3 regions of the Pseudomonas sp. S2_A05 genome follow, and region 3 is predicted to be linked to each of the others. Evidence: riboswitches for the same ligand, from Rfam matches in the RefSeq annotation. Region 3 holds a riboswitch; each other region holds the start of a gene.

Region 1 (4,797 bases), 740 kb from region 3:
CGTTGCTGATCGCAATTACCCTGGTGCTGTTCTACTTCTACCTGAAGCTTCAACCGGAATCCCCGGTTGGCGCCAGTAACGCGAGGTAAGCCGACATGCTCCTGACCCCCAATGCCATGAGCCGGCGCATGCGTTTCGGCCTCTACGCTACGACTGGGCTGATCGGCCTGTTCCTGCTGTTGCCGATCGTGTTCATCGTGCTGCTGTCGTTCGGCTCCTCGCAGTGGCTGGTGTTCCCGCCACCGGGCTGGACGCTGAAATGGTACGGCCAGTTCTTCTCCAATCCCGACTGGATGAACGCCGCCGCCGCCAGCCTAAAAGTTGCCGTGCTGACCACCATCTGCGCTGTGGCGCTCGGTTTGCCGACCGCGTTTGCGCTGGTGCGCGGACGCTTTCCCGGCCGCGAGATGCTCTATGGCCTGTTCACCCTGCCGATGATCGTGCCGCTGGTGATCATTGCCGTGGCGGTGTACGCGCTGTTTCTCAAGCTCGGCTACACCGGAACGATGTTCGCCTTCGTCGTCAGCCATGTGATCGTCGCGCTGCCGTTCACCATCATCTCGATCATCAACTCGCTGAAGCTGTTCGATCAGTCGATTGAAGACGCGGCGGTAATCTGCGGTGCCTCGCGCTTGCAAGCGGTGTTCAAGGTGACGTTCCCGGCGATTCGTCCGGGGATGGTCGCCGGCGCCCTCTTCGCCTTCCTCGTTTCCTGGGACGAAGTGGTGCTCAGCGTGATGATGGCAAGCCCGACTCTGCAAACCCTTCCCGTGAAAATGTGGACCACTTTGCGCCAGGACCTGACCCCGGTGATCGCCGTCGCTTCGACGCTGCTGATCGGCCTGTCGGTATTGGTCATGGTGATCGCCGCCGCCCTGCGCCGGCGCAACGAAATCAGCGCCTGAGCGCCCAGGAGTACGACATGAGTGCCGTGATCAAAGACGCATCCCAGCAGAACGACAAACCCCTGGTCAGCCTGCGCAACCTGAACAAGCACTACGGCGATTTCGCTGCCGTCGACAATATCTCGCTGGACATCAAGGACGGTGAATTCCTCACCTTCCTCGGCTCCAGCGGCTCGGGCAAAAGCACCACGCTGTCGATGCTCGCCGGTTTTGAAACACCGAGCAGCGGCGAGATCCTCGTCAACGGCCAGTCGCTGGTCAACGTGCCGCCGCACAAGCGCGACATCGGCATGGTCTTTCAGCGTTACTCGCTGTTCCCGCATCTGTCGGTACGCGACAACATCGCCTTCCCTCTGACCATTCGCAAACTGGCTGCGGCCGAGCGCGAAAAGCGCGTCGATGCGATGTTGAAGCTGGTGCAACTCGAACAGTTCGCCCATCGCCGCCCTTCGCAACTGTCCGGTGGCCAGCAACAACGGGTTGCCATCGCCCGGGCGCTGGTTTACGAGCCGCGCATTCTGCTGATGGATGAACCGTTGGGCGCGCTGGACAAGAAGCTGCGCGAGGACTTGCAGGATGAACTGCGCCAACTGCACCGACGCCTGGGTATCACCATCGTGTACGTGACCCACGACCAGGAAGAAGCCATGCGTCTGTCGCAACGCATCGCGATTTTCAGCCACGGCAAGATTGTCGGGCTGGGCAGTGGTTATGACCTTTATCAGAATCCGCCGAATGCATTTGTCGCGTCGTTCCTGGGTAATTCGAACTTCCTCAAGCTCAAGGCGCAAGGCAATGCAGCGGCGAGTTTCGAGGGCCAGTCGTTGTCGATTCGGCTGACGTCCGGGTTGCACACTGATCAGGATGTGCTGCTGATGGTGCGTCCGGAAAAGGCCTTGGCGCTGAGCACGCAGCAGGCGCTGGATGAGCCGCTGGCAGCGGGCTGGAATGAGGTGTCGGCGAACGTTGTGGAGGTGCTGTTTCTCGGTGAAAGCCAGACCTGCAGCGTGGTGACTGCGGGCGGGACGTCGATGACGGTGAAAGCGCTATCGGCAGCGGGCATGCCGCTCAAGGCCGGCGATCCGGTACGGGTGCGCTGGGCGACGGCGGATGCTTGTGTTTATACCGAGTGGACCGAGAGCGACTTGAACAAGGCTGCCGGTGCTCACTGATTGCGCTGAGTCAGTTGGATCTACCCCCTCACCCCAGCCCTCTCCCCCACGGGGGGCGAGGGGGAAAGGGAGCCGATCTTAATGCTGTTCAAAATGTAAGTTCGACTCGGTATCGCACGTCGGCGTATCTCGCACAACACCTCGGTCAGTCCCCTCTCCCATTGGGAGAGGGCTAGGGTGAGGGCAAGCAGGCGACACGGTATTAGCCAATGGCCCGGTACCCTTCAATCTCATCCGGCCAAGCCGTCAGCACTTCAAACCCGGTCTCCGTCACCGCGACCATATGCTCCCACTGCGCCGACAAGGAGCCATCCTTGGTCAATACGGTCCAGCCATCCGGCATGTTCTTCACATGGCGTTTGCCGGCATTGAGCATCGGTTCCACGGTGAAAATCATCCCGGCCTTAAGCTTCAGCCCTTGATTGGGAAAGCCGTAATGCAGGATTTGCGGTTCGTCGTGATAGACCTTGCCGATGCCATGGCCGCAGTACTCGCGCACCACGCTGAAGCCCTCCGCCTCCGCCAGGCGCTGGATCGCATGACCGATATCGCCCAGCGTTGCGCCCGGCTTCACTGCACGGATGCCTGCGCACATGGCTTCGTAGGTGGTCTTGATCAGGTGCTGCGCTTCACGAGTCGCCTCGCCCACCACATACATGCGACTGGTATCGCCGAACCAGCCGTCCTTGATCACCGCGATGTCGAGGTTGACGATGTCGCCGTCTTTCAATGGCGTACCCGATGGAATCCCGTGGCACACCACATCGTTGACCGACGCGCAGACGGTTTTCGGGAAGCCGTGATAACCGACATTGGCTGGCACCGCCTTCTGCACATTGACGATGTAATCGTTGCACAGTCGATCCAGCTCATCGGTGGTCACGCCAGCCTTCACATGCGGCACCAGCATTGCCAGCACTTCAGCGGCGAGTTTGCCGGCAGCGCGGGATTTTTCGATGTCGGCCGGGGTGTTGATCTTGATCTGGTTTCTCATGCGCTGACGGCTTCCTGAGTCAGTTGTTGCAGATCCAGCCCACCATTCTGTTCGGCGCGGATCAGCAGGCGGCAAATGGCGCTGTGGTCGAGATTGGGATGCAGCTCGGCGAGCATGCCGATGCGCATCCAGTGCTCGGCCTGCGCGTTGATCGAGCGGCTGAGGGCGTTGCTGGAGATGCGCAGATTCTCGTGCATGTCCTCTGAAATCTTTACGATGCCCATATATGAATCCTATACGATGTGTATATGGATCGTATATTAGCCAGGACATATGACAGATTGCAATGCCAACGGCAAAATCGACGCTGTGGCAGATTCGCCTCCCCCTCCACCGTGCAAATCGACTACCATGCCGCCGCCGGTTTCCACACGGAATTAATAGGGAATCCGAAATGCTTGCACAGCATCAATCGGAACTGCCCCCGCAACTGTAGGTGCCGAGCCTGCTCCTTGACTGCCACTGGGTGAATCCCGGGAAGGCCGGAGCATGGCAATGACGCATCAGTCAGGAGACCTGCCGGCACAGTGACTGACCAACCGGCGGGGTGTCCGGGAAGGACATCGTGCCGTGCGCATTTCCCCGTGCCGGCCTTGCGCAGTTTCCACGACCGCGCCCGAGGTGTGTTTCCAACCGTACCCGCCCGCTCCCGTACGGTTCCCTTGGAGACTGCCCCATGCTGCTGCCCCGCGTTGCCACCCTGCTCACCACTCTGAGTCTTTGCCCCCTGGCGCAAGCGGCGCCGACTGCGTATCCGCTGACCGTCGAAAACTGTGGCAGCAGCCTGACCTTTCAGCACGCGCCTGCGCGCACGGTGACCATCGGCCAGGCCGGCACGGAAATGCTCTATGCCTTGGGTCTGGGCGACAAAGTCGTTGGCACTTCGCTGTGGTTCAACGACGTGCTGGGCACATACAAAGCGCAGAACGACAGGATCGAGCGCCTTGCCGACAACGAGCCGAGTTTCGAAGCGGTGATCGCCAAACGCCCGGAGCTGGTTGCCGTCGAGCTGGAATGGATGGTCGGCCCGCAAGGCGCGGTAGGCACCCGCGAGCAGTTTCATGAACTGAAGATTCCGACCTATCTGCTGCCCTCCGATTGCGAAGCCAAGGACAACCTCGTCGGTTCGGACGGCACGCGGCTGGCGCCGTTTCGCATCGACAGCATCTACAAAAGCGTGAGCCAACTGGCGGCGATTTTCGACGTGCAGGCGCGTGGCGAACAGCTCAATGAGCAGCTCAAAGCCAGCCTCGCGCAATCGATCGCCACCGCGAAAAACCAGCAGCGCAAAGACGTCAGCGCTCTGGTGTGGTTCTCCAGCGCCGAGATGGACATCGAGCCGTTCGTGGCCGGGCACAAAGGCGTTCCCGATTTCATGCTCAGCACCCTCGGCGTGCGCAACGTCGTCGAGTCCGATGAAGAATGGCCAACCGTCGGCTGGGAAACCATCGCCAAGGCCAACCCGACGTTTCTGGTGATCGCGCGCATGGATCGTCGGCGTTTCCCGGCGGACGATTATCAAAAGAAACTCGCCTTCCTGCGCAGTGATCCGGTGACGCGCAACATGGATGCGGTCAAGCACAACCGCATCATCATCCTTGACGCCATGGCCATGCAGGCCAGCCTGCGCACCTTCGACGGCCTCGAACAACTGGCCAGCGCCATCAACGGCTACGACCTGTCGCCATGAGCAGACGCCTGATCCGTTTGCTGCTGGTGCTGTTGA
Region 2 (4,797 bases), 920 kb from region 3:
ACAATCCAGCCCACATAGGGCGCCCAGGAAAATGCTGTGGCGAGCAAGGTCAGCGGCAGCACCGCGAGCACCCACGCGGTCACACCGTGGCTGCGCCAGCCCCGGCCGCCGGCGTTGAAGCGTTGCTCGATGCGCCCGGCAAAATTGCCGAACGCCACCAGCGGATGCCAGCGTTTCGGTTCACCGAGCAGCGCATCCAGCGCTACTGCGGCGACACTCAGCAACGCCACACTCATTGACTCACTCCCCAATAATTTTCGTACAGCAACTCGTTGAGCGGCCGCGCCTGCGCCCAGCCTTCAAGTACCAGCATCGGCGCCGGATAGAATTCCTTGACCGGGCCGAGACACAACACCGCCAGCGGTTTCGCACCGGCCGGCAATTTGAGCAAATCCGCCAAGGCTTGCGGTTCGAACAACGAAACCCAGCCCATGCCCAGGCCTTCGGCACGGGAGGCCAGCCACAGATTCTGGATCGCGCAGGACAGCGAGGCCATGTCCATTTCCGGCAACGTGCGCCGACCGAAGATGTGTTTTTCGCGATCGTCCATCAGCGCTGCGACCAGCACTTCGGCGCAATCGTTGATGCCTTCGACCTTGAGCTGCATGAACTCATCGCTGCGCTCGCCAAGGGCTTCGGCAGTGCGGATGCGCTCTTCTTCCACCAGATCGCGGATCTGCCCGCGCAGAGCACGATCGCTGATGCGGATGAAGCGCCAGGGCTGCATCAGACCGACGCTCGGCGCTTGATGAGCGGCTTCGAGCAGACGACGCAGCAGTTGCGGCTCGACGCTGCCGCCGGTGAAGTGGCGCATGTCGCGGCGCTCGGCGATTGCCTTGTAGACCGCTGCGCGCTCGGCTTCGGAGAATGTGTTGTCGGTCATGGCCCCATCGCTGGCAAGCCAGCTCCCACAGGAGATCGCATTTCTTCAGGAAGCTCACCATTCACTGTGGGAGCGAGCTTGCTCGCGAAGCCGGCCTCACTGTCTGGCGCAAACAATGCCGCAATCGCAGTCGGATTCGATGGGAAATAAAAGTGCACGTACGACGCCGTCATCCGCCCCTCGCGATAAACCGCCTCAGCGCCGCGCCCGCCATTGGGACTCAGCCCACGGGCAATCGGCGTCAGCGCTGTGGTGGTCAGGGAATGATGATAGGTATGCCCACGCAACTCCCCTTCCGGCAATTCAACCGCCTGCAACGCCAGCGCCGCCAGACGCTTCTGCATCACCGCCTCGCCCTTGAGCAAACCGACCAGCTCAGCACGGGTGCCTTCCACGTCAGTCAGCGAATCAAGCAGGTAAAGCATGCCGCCACATTCGGCGAGCAAGGGCTTGCCCGCCGTATGGTGCGCGCGGATCGCCGCCAGCATCGAGGCGTTTTGCGCCAGCGCGACGTGATGCAACTCTGGATAGCCGCCCGGTAGATACAGGCTGTCCGCCTCGGGCAATTGCGTGTCGCGGATCGGCGAGAAGAAGCGCAATTCGGCGCCCATCGCCCGCAGCAGATCGAGACTGGCGCCATAGGTGAAGGCAAAGGCTTCATCGCGGGCAACGGCGATGCGCACACCTTTTAATAGAGGCTCGGCGGCGATGATCTCAGGCGCGGCGAATTCTACGGCGGGTGGCAGCGCGACCTCGCAACTGCTGGCCAGCGCATCGGCGGCCGCGTCGAGGCGCAGATCCAGATCATTCAATTCGCTGGCCTGAACCAGGCCGAGGTGGCGGCTCGGCAATTCGATACCGGTTTCGCGGGACAGCGCACCGTACCAGCGCAGACCTTCGGTGAGGCTGCCTTCGAGTAATTGCGCATGGCGCAAGGTGCCGACGCGGTTGGCCAGCACGCCAGCGAACGGCAAGTCCGGCTGATACTTCGCCAGGCCCAGCGCCAAGGCGCCAAAGGTCTGCGCCATGGCGGTGCCGTCGATCACGCCGAGCACCGGCACACCGAAGTGGCGCGCCAGATCAGCGCTGGATGGCGTGCCGTCGAAAAGGCCCATCACCCCTTCAATCAGAATCAGGTCGGCTTCGGCGGCGGCTTCCCACAACAGCCGGCGACTTTCCTGCTCGCCGACCATCCACATGTCCAGTTGATACACCGGCGCACCGCTGGCGCGCTCGAGGATCATCGGGTCGAGAAAGTCCGGGCCGCATTTGAACACGCGCACCTTGCGCCCCTGATTGCGATGCAAACGGGCGAGTGCGGCGGTGACGGTGGTCTTGCCCTGACCGGAGGCCGGCGCGGCGATCAACACCGCGGGGCAGTGACGTGGTGGCTTCAAAGTTCGACGCCTTTCTGCGCTTTGATCCCGGCCTGGAAGGCGTGCTTGAGCATGCCCATCTCGGTAACCGTGTCGCCCATCTCGATCATTTCCGGCTTGGCGCCGCGACCGGTGACCACCACGTGCTGCATCGGCGGGCGCGCTTGCAAATCGCTGAGCACCTGATCGAGATCGAGGTAGCCGTGCTTGAGGGCGATGTTCAATTCATCGAGCACCACCAGACCGATCGAAGGGTCGCGCAACAATTCACGCGAGACTTCCCAAGCGGCGGTCGCAGCGGCGATGTCGCGCTGACGATCCTGGGTTTCCCAGGTGAAGCCTTCGCCCATGACGTGGAAACGCACCTGCTCGGGGAAGCGGCGGAAAAACAATTCCTCGCCAGTGCTGTTGCGGCCCTTGATGAACTGCACCACGCCGCACTGCATGCCGTGGCCCATCGCGCGGGCGAGCATGCCGAACGCCGAGCTGCTCTTGCCTTTGCCATTGCCGGTCAGCACCAGCACCAGGCCACATTCGTCGGGCGAGCTGGCGATGCGTTCGTCGATCACGGCCTTCTTGCGCTGCATGCGCGCCAGATGGCGTTCGTCACGCTCGGGGGAATCAGTCATGGGGGGAGCTCTCCGTTGAGGCTGGATAACGGCGGGCAGGCACAAGAATAGACGGCAAAAAGCCTGGCATCGCCCACCGTGATGCCGCTGAGATGGATCAGGCCGGTCTCCGGGCTCATGAGCGGCGTTTCGCCGGACTGCGCGCCTTCCCGCTTCTTTCGAGGCAGTGGCTCAAGGCGCAGTTTTCACTCATTTACCGTTGCGGGGGCAGCGCCGGGATCGTCGTGGCTTCGCTTGAAGACCACCCTCACCGGCTTCCCTGTTTCACTCTGTCGACGCGGGGCCACAGAGCACCTGAAACAAGCGGCGAAGGTTAGAGGGTTGGGGGTGGAGCGTCAATTGAAGAGGCGCTTTGCGCGCGAATAACTGCCGCTGATCCATTGTGCAGCGGCAATCTTGTGCCAGACTGCGACAAGTGATATCAAAGAGCCATGCTTTTTTCGAAAGCCCACTACAACAATAAGGATGACGACGATGCAAGGCATGATCATCAGCAACCCGCGCCTGGAATTTCTGCGCCCGGTGCTGGAACGCTGGTTTGACTGTATCGATCGCTACAACACTGTACGCGGCGACAACGACACACCGTACTGGCACGACGAGAAAGCCAATCTCGGCCTGCTCGCGGCAGCGGCGTGGATGGCTGAAATGGTCACGCTGAACGACACGGCCACGCGCAAACAGAACGAAGAAGGCGAACGCAATGCTCGCGCCGACCTGCTGATTGCCGGCGCCGAAGACCGCGCGTTCATTCAGGCCACGCAACGCTGGCCACGGGTCAACAACCTCAACCTGACCCAGGCACTGCTCGACATCACCGTTGATGCCAAGCGCATCAGCTACGCCAGCGATCTCAAGCTCGGCTGCCTCTTCGTCGCTCCGCAAAAACCTCAGCACAGCGCCAGCCCCGAAGAATTGCAGGACATGGTCGACGACCTGCAAAAGGAACACACCTGCGCCGTGGCCTGGTATTTCCCCTACGCCTATCGCAAATTGCACAGCGACGCGGGCAACTATCATCCGGGCATCGCCGTGCTGTTAAAGGAAGCCCGCGGTTGAGCAGTTGAACCATCGGGCCTGCGCCCTCCTCTATGTTTAGGAATGCATTCATAGGGAAGATCAGCAATGCGCAAGGCCCAACTCGCTCTTATCATCGCCGTCGCTGGCGGGCTCGCCGCCTGCGGTGAAACCTCCAGCCTGCAAGTCTCCGACGGCACCGGCCCGTCACCGAAACTGCCCGAACCGAACAAGACGCTGATCCCGACAGTCAACATCGCCCCGGCGGTGGGCTGGCCGGACGGCGCGAAACCGACCGCAGCGGCCGGCACCCAGGTCGCCGCGTTTGCCGAAGGCCTTGATCACCCGCGCTGGCTCTACGTGCTGCCCAACGGCGATGTGCTGGTGGCGGAGACCAATGCGCCGCCCAAGCCCGATGACAGCAAAGGCATTCGTGGCTGGGTGATGAAGAAAGTCATGGGCAAGGCCGGCGCCGGCGTGCCCAGCCCGAACCGCATCACCCTGCTGCGTGATGCCGACCACGACGGCGTCGCAGAAACCCGCACGGTGTTCCTGCAGAACCTCAATTCGCCGTTTGGCATGACGCTGGTCGGCAACGATTTGTACGTAGCCGACACCGACCGCCTGCTGCGCTTCAACTACGAGCCGGGCGCCACCGAGATCAAGACCCAACCGATCAAAGTCGTCGACTTGCCTGGCGGCACGCTGAATCACCACTGGACCAAAAACGTCATCGCCAGCAAGGACGGCAACAAGCTCTACGTCACCGTCGGCTCGAACAGTAACGTCGGCGAAAACGGTCTGGATCAGGAAGAAGGCCGCGCGGCGATCTGGGAAGTCGATCGTGCGACCGGCAACCACCGCATCTTCGCCTCGGGCATTCGCAACCCCA
Region 3 (4,797 bases):
GGGGTATATCCGTTGCTGCGGTAACGGCTTCTTATGGTTTCGCTCTTACAGCGAGTCCCTTTTTCAAACGCCAAAAAGGAACCAAAGGCTTTGCCCCGGCGTACGGCCCGCTCGCTGGGGCTCGGGGTACCTTCGTTACGGGACCGATCCGGGCGCAGCGGCTACGGTTTGCTTCGCTGCACCTCCTTCCGCTGTGTACGACTGCGTCGTACGGTCGCTGCGCTCCCACCCCCGGATCGATCCCGTAACGAAGCCTGCCGAAGGGGCAAAAGATCAAAAGCCAGAGCAAAAGCAAAGGCAAAGGCAAAAGCAAAAGATCGCAGCCTTCGGCAGCTCCTACAGTTGGATCGCGTACCACCTCAAGAACAGGTCGGCTGTCAGGCCGCCTTCGCGAGCAGGCTCGCCTACAAAGCAAACGCAAAGCAGCGCAGCTGCCCGCGGCGAAGCCGCCCCACTCAACAATGAGCGCAAGCTCGAGTGCTCTTGATCTTGATCCACCGGCGACGTCGGAAGGCTGAGTGGAGGGATTGATCCGGGCGTGGGAGCGCAGCGACCGTACGACGCAGTCGTACACAGCGAGTGTAGGTGCAGCGAAGCAAACCGGAGCCGCTGCGCCCGGATCAGTCCCGGAGCGAAGGAACCCGAGCCTGCGAGGGCCGAACGTAGGAGCAAGCCTTTTTGGGTACTTTTTCGGCGTTTGGAAAAAGTGCCTCGCCGTAAGGGCGAAACCGTAATCAGCAACACCCGCAGCAACGGATATACACACAAAAACACCCGAAAAAAAGCCCCCCCCCCGCAGCAACGGATCCGCCCCCGGAAATTGACTAAAAACCCAAACCCATGTTCTCCTGCACACCTTGTTACGGGTGCCCTTCACAGGGTGAAACGGGAAACCGGTGAATCATGTGCTTTACTCAAAGCCATGTCAGTCCGGTGCTGCCCCCGCAACGGTAAGCGAGCGAAGCGTCAGATCCACTGTGCCCCGGCATGGGAAGGTGATGCTTGCAGGTCGGCGACCAGCCAACCCCTCGCGAGCCCGGAGACCGGCCCGCAACACCCAGCGCGCGCAAGCGCCGCTGAACACAAACAAACCCGCGGTGGGCGGGCGCTGTTCGAAATCCCTGCGTGCCCGGCCCGCAGGGATTTTCATGCGCTCTGTTTACCCGCTGACATTTCAGAGGGAAGCGCTATGTCGATCATCAGTAACACCGTCAGCCACACTGACCACATCTCCAGCAGCACCACACTCGGCCAACGCGTCGCCGCCGCCCTCTTCGCCTCGATCCTCGGTGCCAGCCTGGTCTGGTTCGCCGGTTTCTCGCACATCGAAGCGGTGCACAACGCCGCCCACGATACCCGCCACAGCGCCGCGTTCCCGTGCCACTGAGGCCTGCCGAAATGATCAAGCGTATCGCGCAAACCGCAGGCTTCACCGGCTTGCTGGCCGCCCTGCTGCTGACCCTGCTGCAGAGTTTCTGGGTATCACCGTTGATTCAGCAGGCCGAAACTTTCGAGAAATCCGAACCGGTCGCGCAAGTCCACGAACACGCCGCCGGCACCGCCGCCCACAGCCATGATGGCGAAGCCTGGGAGCCGGAAGACGGCTGGCAGCGTGTGGTCTCGACCACTGGCGGTAATCTGGTGGTAGCGGTGGGTTTCGCCCTGATGCTCGCCGGTCTTTATACCCTGCGCGCGCCGACCAAGACCTCGCAAGGGCTGCTCTGGGGTCTGGCCGGTTATGCCACGTTCGTTCTCGCGCCGACCCTGGGCCTGCCACCTGAGTTGCCGGGCACAGCCGCCGCCGATCTGGCCTCGCGGCAGATCTGGTGGATCGGCACTGCCGCTTCGACCGCCGTCGGTCTGGCACTGATTGCCTTCAGTCGTCACTGGCTGATGAAGCTTCTCGGTGTGGCGATTCTCGCCGTGCCGCATGTGATCGGCGCGCCGCAACCGCAGGTGCATTCGATGCTCGCTCCAGAGGCACTGGAAACCCAGTTCAAAATCGCTTCGCAGCTGACCAACGTCGCGTTCTGGCTGGCCTTGGGCCTGATCAGTGCATGGTTGTTCCGCCGCAAAAGCGCAGGCCCATATCAGGCATGACCGATGACCGCGCAGCGCCGACCCTCGTGGTCGGCCTCGGCTGCCAGCGGGGCTGCCCGGCCAGTACGTTGCGTGCGTTACTCGATCAAGCGTTGCAGGCGCACCGCATCGAGCTGCGAGCGGTCAAGGCTTTGGCGAGTATCGACCTCAAGCGCGACGAACCGGGGTTGCTGGAACTGGCCACACAATTGAACCTGCCGCTGCAGTATTTCAACAGTGCCGAACTGGCGCCCTATCAGCAGCGCCTCAGCCATCAATCGCAGATCGCCTTTGAGCGCACCGGCTGCTACGGCGTGGCGGAAAGCGCCGCGCTGGCGCTCGCCGAGCAACTGATTCAGGCGCCGGCGAAACTGCTGATCCACCGGCAGAAATATGCGCAGGCCACGCTGGCATTGGCCGGCGCTGCATAAAATCCCGATAATCCCCGCCATCGATCATGAGCACGCTTCATCTGCAGTGTGCCTGCGCCTCTTCACAAGGATTCAACGATGACCGTCTACTTCATCGGCGCCGGCCCCGGCGACCCGGAACTCATCACCGTCAAAGGCCAACGGCTGATTCGCAGCTGCCCGGTGATCATTTATGCCGGCTCGCTGGTACCCGCAGCGGTGCTGGAAGGTCATCAGGCCGAAATCGTGGCCAATAGCGCTGAACTGCATCTGGAACAGATCATCGATCTGATCAGGACTGCCCATGCCCAAGGCCAGGATGTGGCCCGTGTGCATTCCGGAGACCCAAGTCTGTACGGCGCGATTGGTGAGCAGATCCGCTACTTGCGTGAGCTGAACATTCCTTTCGAGATCATTCCGGGCGTAACCGCGACGGCGGCATGCGCAGCGCTGCTGGGCGCCGAGTTGACCCTGCCGGACATTTCGCAAAGCGTGATCCTGACCCGTTACGCCGACAAGACCGCGATGCCCGCCGGCGAAGAACTGGCGAGCCTGGCGCAGCACGGCGCGACCATGGCCATTCATCTGGGGGTCAATCATCTGGAAAAGATACTGGTTGAACTGCTGCCGCATTACGGCGCGGACTGCCCGATTGCCATTATTCACCGCGCGACATGGCCGGATCAGGACTGGGTGGTAGGTACATTGGCGGACATTGCCGCAAAGGTCGAGGCCAAAAGCTTTCGGCGTACGGCGCTGATTCTGGTCGGGCGGGTGCTGGGCAGCGAGGTGTTCAGCGAGTCTTCGCTGTATCGCGCCGGGCATGCGCATCTTTATCGGCCTTGAAGACGCCTTCGCGAGCAGGCCCGCTCCCACAGGTCATTGCATTTCAATGTGGCAGCGAGCCCGCTCGCGAATGGGGCGGCAAAAGTTGCCCATAAAAAAACGGCGCTCACGGGGCGCCGTTTTTCATGATCGCAGCGAACACCTTAGTAGTAGGCGTTTTCTTTCTGCGTGTGGTCGGTCACGTCGCGAACGCCCTTGAGCTCCGGAATGCGCTCGAGCAAGGTGCGCTCAATGCCTTCTTTCAAGGTTACGTCAGCCTGGCCGCAGCCCTGGCAACCGCCGCCGAACTGCAACACGGCAATGCCGTCCTCGACAACATCGATCAGGCTGACCTGACCGCCGTGACTGGCCAGCCCCGGGTTGATCTCGGTTTGCAGGTAATAGTTGATGCGCTCGTTGACCGGGCTGTCGGCGTTGACCATCGGCACCTTGGCGTTTGGCGCCTTGATGGTCAGCTGGCCGCCCATGCGGTCGGTGGCGTAATCAACGACCGCGTCATCAAGAAACGCTTCGCTGAAGGAATCGATGTAGGCGGTGAAGCTTTTCAGCCCCAGCGCGGTGTCTTCAGGCTTCTCTTCGCCCGGCTTGCAGTAGGCAATGCAGGTTTCGGCGTACTGGGTACCAGGCTGGGTAATGAAAACGCGGATGCCGATGCCCGGGGTGTTCTGCTTGGAGAGCAGATCAGCCAGGTAATCATGGGCGGCGTCGGTAATGGTAATAGCGGTCATAAAAACTCCTCGCAGGCGTGGGCGCAGTTTACGCCAATCGGCGCGGCTGACAAAGTCCTAGTATTTTTGTCGGGAAAGAATCCCGGGCACACGCCTGCGAATACTCAAAGATTCTCGTACCGGTTCATATCCAGCACGCCCTCTTCCACCGGGTCGGTTTCATGGATGTACTGGCTCAGATCGTGGAAATACAGCCAGAACTGCGGATGACTGCGCCGAATGCCCCAGCGCTCGACGATCTTTTCGAACCGATTGGCATCCCTGGCATTCTCCATCGCATCGACAAACGCCGGCACCTGCTCGGCCGGGACGTTGAACATGAAATTCGGGTAACTGGTGAGTACGCCCGGATAGACAGTCAACGTGTCGAGCCCCGGCTGATAGCGCAGCGACTCACCGAGCAAAAACGCCACGTTGCTGTGGGCGCGGTTGCGCAGCACGCTGTAGACCTCGCGCTTGCCACTGGCGGTTTCAACGCGCAGCAAGGTCGCTTCGGGCAACTGGTCGATGACTTTCAACCCTGCGGCCGGGCGCGAGGCCAGACGGCTCAGGGCCTGCTCGGCATCCTGCAACGCCGGATCGATATTCGGTCGCGAGCAATAAGCGCCGTCGCAGCGATTGATCGGGTCTGGCCGCGCGTTCAGATCACCGTAGCGCGCCAGCAACTGCATGGCGAAATCATGTTTCGGGTCTTTTTCGTCGAGTTTCAGCGCGGTCGGTTTGTCGTCATCGAT

What was found. Region 3 has a riboswitch for cobalamin ahead of AB4O12_RS06690 (CbtB domain-containing protein). Riboswitches for the same ligand answer to the same signal wherever they lie in the genome.
Region 1: linked by a shared signal. The riboswitch ahead of AB4O12_RS10025 (ABC transporter substrate-binding protein) and the one ahead of AB4O12_RS06690 (CbtB domain-containing protein) in region 3 are both predicted to bind cobalamin.
Region 2: linked by a shared signal. The riboswitch ahead of cobO (cob(I)yrinic acid a,c-diamide adenosyltransferase) and the one ahead of AB4O12_RS06690 (CbtB domain-containing protein) in region 3 are both predicted to bind cobalamin.

Annotation. Positions count from the first base shown of each region.
Region 1 is NZ_CP162775.1:2,198,540-2,203,336, forward strand. It holds gene AB4O12_RS10000 (ABC transporter permease) at 1-89, shown strand, start outside; gene AB4O12_RS10005 (ABC transporter permease) at 96-905, shown strand; gene AB4O12_RS10010 (ABC transporter ATP-binding protein) at 923-2,077, shown strand; gene map (type I methionyl aminopeptidase) at 2,280-3,071, opposite strand; gene AB4O12_RS10020 (ParD-like family protein) at 3,068-3,295, opposite strand; cobalamin riboswitch at 3,416-3,609, shown strand; gene AB4O12_RS10025 (ABC transporter substrate-binding protein) at 3,748-4,761, shown strand; gene AB4O12_RS10030 (FecCD family ABC transporter permease) at 4,758-4,797, shown strand, end outside.
Region 2 is NZ_CP162775.1:542,405-547,201, reverse strand. It holds gene cbiB (adenosylcobinamide-phosphate synthase CbiB) at 1-236, opposite strand, end outside; gene bluB (5,6-dimethylbenzimidazole synthase) at 233-883, opposite strand; gene AB4O12_RS02575 (cobyrinate a,c-diamide synthase) at 880-2,280, opposite strand; gene cobO (cob(I)yrinic acid a,c-diamide adenosyltransferase) at 2,277-2,888, opposite strand; cobalamin riboswitch at 2,972-3,201, opposite strand; gene AB4O12_RS02565 (hypothetical protein) at 3,363-3,947, shown strand; gene AB4O12_RS02560 (PQQ-dependent sugar dehydrogenase) at 4,014-4,797, shown strand, end outside.
Region 3 is NZ_CP162775.1:1,460,658-1,465,454, reverse strand. It holds cobalamin riboswitch at 848-1,066, shown strand; gene AB4O12_RS06690 (CbtB domain-containing protein) at 1,190-1,387, shown strand; gene AB4O12_RS06685 (CbtA family protein) at 1,399-2,100, shown strand; gene AB4O12_RS06680 (cobalamin biosynthesis protein) at 2,097-2,510, shown strand; gene cobM (precorrin-4 C(11)-methyltransferase) at 2,589-3,335, shown strand; gene nfuA (Fe-S biogenesis protein NfuA) at 3,479-4,063, opposite strand; partial or broken gene AB4O12_RS06665 (fatty acid cis/trans isomerase) at 4,168-4,797, opposite strand, start outside.